Regions from separate parts of the Shewanella sp. LC6 genome, predicted to be linked through region 1. Evidence: predicted binding sites of a transcription regulator. Region 1 holds the regulator's gene; the other holds the start of a gene.
The links. Region 1 encodes LexA, which represses DNA repair genes until DNA is damaged. Its sites were predicted from a motif close to TACTGTATNNNNATACAGTA; they were not measured.
Positions count from the first base shown of each region.

Region 2: a site for LexA is predicted at 737-756, ahead of FJD32_RS23065 (S24 family peptidase). Genes of this name have one in related genera too.

Region 1 covers NZ_CP043902.1:4,855,977-4,858,186, forward strand. Annotated here, with positions in the region: gene plsB (glycerol-3-phosphate 1-O-acyltransferase PlsB) at 1-640, opposite strand, end outside; gene lexA (transcriptional repressor LexA) at 926-1,546, shown strand; gene FJD32_RS21675 (SulA-like leucine-rich domain-containing protein) at 1,543-2,055, shown strand.
Region 2 covers NZ_CP043903.1:117,263-119,472, forward strand. Annotated here, with positions in the region: gene FJD32_RS23060 (hypothetical protein) at 195-554, shown strand; gene FJD32_RS23065 (S24 family peptidase) at 760-1,494, shown strand; gene FJD32_RS23070 (hypothetical protein) at 1,866-2,210, shown strand, end outside.

The DNA.
Region 1 (2,210 bases):
GCAACACAGGCCCCGTCATCACCTTACGTTGGCGGCGGAAATGTACTCTCGCTACTCGAGCCAATTTATGGGCAATGCCCATATCGGTACCATGTTCGTCGGCCATGTAACGCAGCGATACCGCATTAGAAAATTGCACAAAGTTATGACGACCTAAGAATAAGATCATCAAACACTTGCGTAACCAAGTAGGGTTCTCGCGCTCAAGCACTGCCGCCTTCATGGTGTCGTCTTCTTTACCCGGAGTACGACCCCAATACAGACTCACAGGCACCAGCTGGATATCTAACTCTGGCTTTTCCTTATGGACGGCCAACAAACGCATAAAACATTCGAGGAATGGCTCATTACTGGCGCGTTCACCAAATAAAGGCTTACGACCTTCAAGGCATACCACCCGTGGCGCCACAACGCCATTCACCACCAGCGGCTCGTAAGGGCTTGGCAAACCAAGTTTCGTGGTGATCTCGCTTAACGCAGCAATATCACTCAGGGATTCTGTTTTCATTACATAAGCAAGCGGTCTGGAGGCATCCAGATTCAGATCGGCAAAGGGATCCTGTGGCACAACAATAGTGTGCACTAAGTGCTTTTGGATCCAACGTAATGATTTCAACCAAAGAGAGTCTTGTTTAGGCATTATTCTTATGCAATGTAAGTACGTTCATTAGCCCCATAGAATACCAGATTCTAGAGAATATACCCAAACAACCTAAAGATGCAGGATTCAGCTGCTGATTTTAATGACTTAGTAACGCACTTTAGGCGACACCATTTATTGATACCGTGCAAATGGCATTCACCCCATAGATGACGATTACGGTTATTTGCAGATCTAGCTGACCAAGTTAAAAGTGGTTAATACTTGCACTACCAATAATACTGTATATACTAACAGTAACTGTATAGAAAAACAGGAAAGACCATGAGACCGTTGACGCCACGCCAAGCCGAAATTTTAGAGTTGATTAAACGTAATATTGCCGAGACTGGCATGCCACCCACTCGGGCCGAAATTGCCACCCGTTTGGGTTTTAAAAGTGCAAATGCCGCAGAGGAACACCTTAAGGCATTGGCGAAAAAAGGCTGCATCGAGATCATGCCTGGTACTTCCCGCGGGATCCGTCTCCCTGTAGAGGAAGAAGATAACCGCGAAACAGGCTTGCCACTTATCGGCCAAGTGGCAGCGGGTGAACCGATTCTCGCCCAAGAGCATGTCGAACAGTATTACCAAGTCGACCCCAGCATGTTCCACCCTGCTGCCGATTTCCTGCTGCGCGTAAAAGGCGACAGTATGAAGAATATCGGCATCCTTGAGGGTGACCTGCTTGCCGTTCATAAAGTACAACAAGCGCGCAATGGACAAGTTGTTGTTGCTCGCGTTGACGATGATGTAACCGTAAAACGCTTTGAAAAAAAAGGTAATTTTGTCTACCTACATGCCGAGAATGAAGACTATTCACCGATTAAAGTCGATTTGAGTTTCCAAAGTCTAACAATTGAAGGGCTCGCCGTAGGGGTGATCCGCAATGGAGATTGGCTATGAACAAACTATTAGGTAATGCCCCGCGTCACCCCGGTTTATGGCTCGATACGGTTCGAGATACAGAGACCGACTGGCAGCATACATCAATAGTCACTATGCCAACTCAGAGCCAAGGGCGCCAAGAGCTGACACAGCTGAGCAAACAACTTGCCCAACTGAGCCAACAGGGAAGATGGATAGTGCTCATCAACCCACCTAGTATTGGCTACAAGCAGCTATTAGCAAACGCAGGTGTGCGTATGGATCGCGTACTATTGGTTCACGCAAAAGATGAGGTCGAAACCCTTTGGGCGATGGAAAAAGCCTTAACCAGTGGCACATCTAGCGCAGTGATTACTTGGATTAACGCCCTAGATACTCGCGATAATCGTCGCCTACAAATTGTAGCAAAGAGCGCACGTGCAATGGGTATCGTGCTTGAAGGTTCAACGAATGACCAACCTTCTAGCACCAATCTCACCCAATCGACTAAATTTACTCAACCCGCATTTTTCAGCTCTGTTCATTAAAAATTTTTCACACCGTATTTAGCCTTGAAAGCCGCCTCACCTGTGAATGTGAGGCTTTTTTTTGGCAATTTTTCAGACAATTAGAAAAAGAAGTGATCTTGATCAATTTTTAAACAGCAAGTATGTTTGATTTAGGCGCACATGATATATCGCCT
Region 2 (2,210 bases), on a different replicon from region 1:
TCCCAGTGTAGCCTGTTATTCAACACTCTGCAATGGAAACGATGTTTTTACGGAAACATCGTTTCCCGTTTCCCGTGGTGATTTGCGTCATTCTTGTCTTGTATGGTGCTGATATAGAAGGGTAAATCCTGAAATTTGCCAGGATCGGCCGCCGTAATAGAATGTTCCTACATCAACTGAATGGGACAGAAAAAATGACCGAACTAGCAACTACGCCAACTGCACCGCGCAACCATGCAGAGGTCGCTATGTACCACTACTATCTGACCAATGCCGTGTTGACGACGAGCCCCAACGAGCAAGTCATTGGTGATGTGTTGGGGATGGGGGAAGATGACTTTGTGATGGAGCTGTTTGCGCTGTCTGAAGCGTTTTGGCTAAAAGGTGAAGATCTCTATGCCGAGGGTAAAGCGTTCTCAGGGCTTGCGGTATTCGACGTTGTGGCTGAGCTGGCTGAGTTCTTCTGGGGGTATGTAGAGCATACTGGAGAAATGCCTGACCTTGATGCGTTCAAGCTGGATATTGACCGAGTGTTTGAGACTTACACGCGATAAATCACCTGTCTAATACTCTTCAAAACAGTGAGGCCTACAACCCCGATGGTAGTAGGCCCAACTTCCAAGCAGTAGTTTCTAACCCTGTAATGGAGTGCTTATCTTTTTAATATTTGTTCCCTCCATGTATTCTTTACGCAAAAAATCATCTTCGGGATTTTCTATGTTTCAATAATTAGCTATACTGTATTAATGTACAGTATTTGTGATTTGTCCTATGAACGTCATCATTGGTTTGGCATCGGCAGGCATACACGGCTTTGAGAGTCCAGCCGCTGGATACCAAGAGAAGGCGCTAAGCCTCAATAATCTTATTGTCTCACACCCATCAGCAACGGTATTTGCAGAGGTTACCGACGACGCTATGACGGGTCTTGGGCTATTTACCGGAGATCTACTTGTCGTTGATAAGTCATTGACTGCGACGCGGGGAGATGTCGTTTTGGCGCTGGTGCACGGCGAAACCGTTTGTCGGCAGCTAGACGATGACCATGACCATCATCAACTTCATGCCAATACCAATGCTCATTATTCCGAAATATCAGTCACAGACGGGATAGAGATTCAGGGCGTGGCCATTTGTGCCGTGCGCTTTCATCGACGCAAGCGCGATCCTCTAGTGTTGAAAAGCCTCGATGACCTTCTGGTTGAATCGACGTTTGTGGGTCGTGCAAGAGGGGAGTCTATGACGGGGGTGGGCATCCACTCCGGTGACATCCTGATAGTGTCACGTCAACTAACTCCAAGTTCCGGCGATGTCATCATAGCCATGTATAACGAGGAATTTGTTTGTAAAGTCTTAGATCTATCCAATAGCAGGTTGTTATCGGCTAATGACGATTTTGAGCCGGTATCAATTAGGCTTGATGACCGCTTCTGGTGCGAAGGGGTCGTGCCAGCATCCATTAGATTATTGAAACAACCGAGTTTATTGGTATGAGCAGCATAATAGCGTTATGCGATGGGAACAGCTTACCTACACAGGTGGTATCAGCAATAAATCTGGAAAGGTTTGTGTGATAAGGCTTACTAGCCTTTTCCAGAAAAATAGTAATTTTTAGCTATTTTTCCTAAAACTTGAGTTTTGATGTTATCAGTTTCCAGAAAATTAGTCACTTCTTTAAGGCGTGCTTTCAATGGAAGGAGTGCAGATGTCTTTCAGCATCAAACTGCCCCAAAACGATTTTCAGCCCGCTTAGCCCAAACAACATATCTCGCCTAAGTTGACCCAGTTTTAGTAATGTTACAAAGTATCCACTATTACTGGATCAAATCGTCGATTAACTCTGATAATTGGGATTTTTAAGAAGAATGATAAATTCAAAAGTAGGATTAGCGGTCACGCTTAGCGTAGTTATCGGGGCTGGAGCATGGTGCACCTACACCCAGCTAAACAAGCGATACATTGGCGAGTTTGACGGCTTTGAATGGGGAGTGACTAAATCTGATGTCCTTACCACCAAAGGTAATCCGTCCAATGGTAGTAAAGGTGAAATGCTCGTATACCCCAATAGTGAACAAATAAGCGGCCACCTTTTAAAATCCTCTACCTATTACTTTATGCCCTTGTGTGAAACTGCTAACGACCATCCACATAAATGTATCCTAGTTAGCGGGGACTATGAATTTGAAGTGCTCACTGATGAAGAGTTCGAA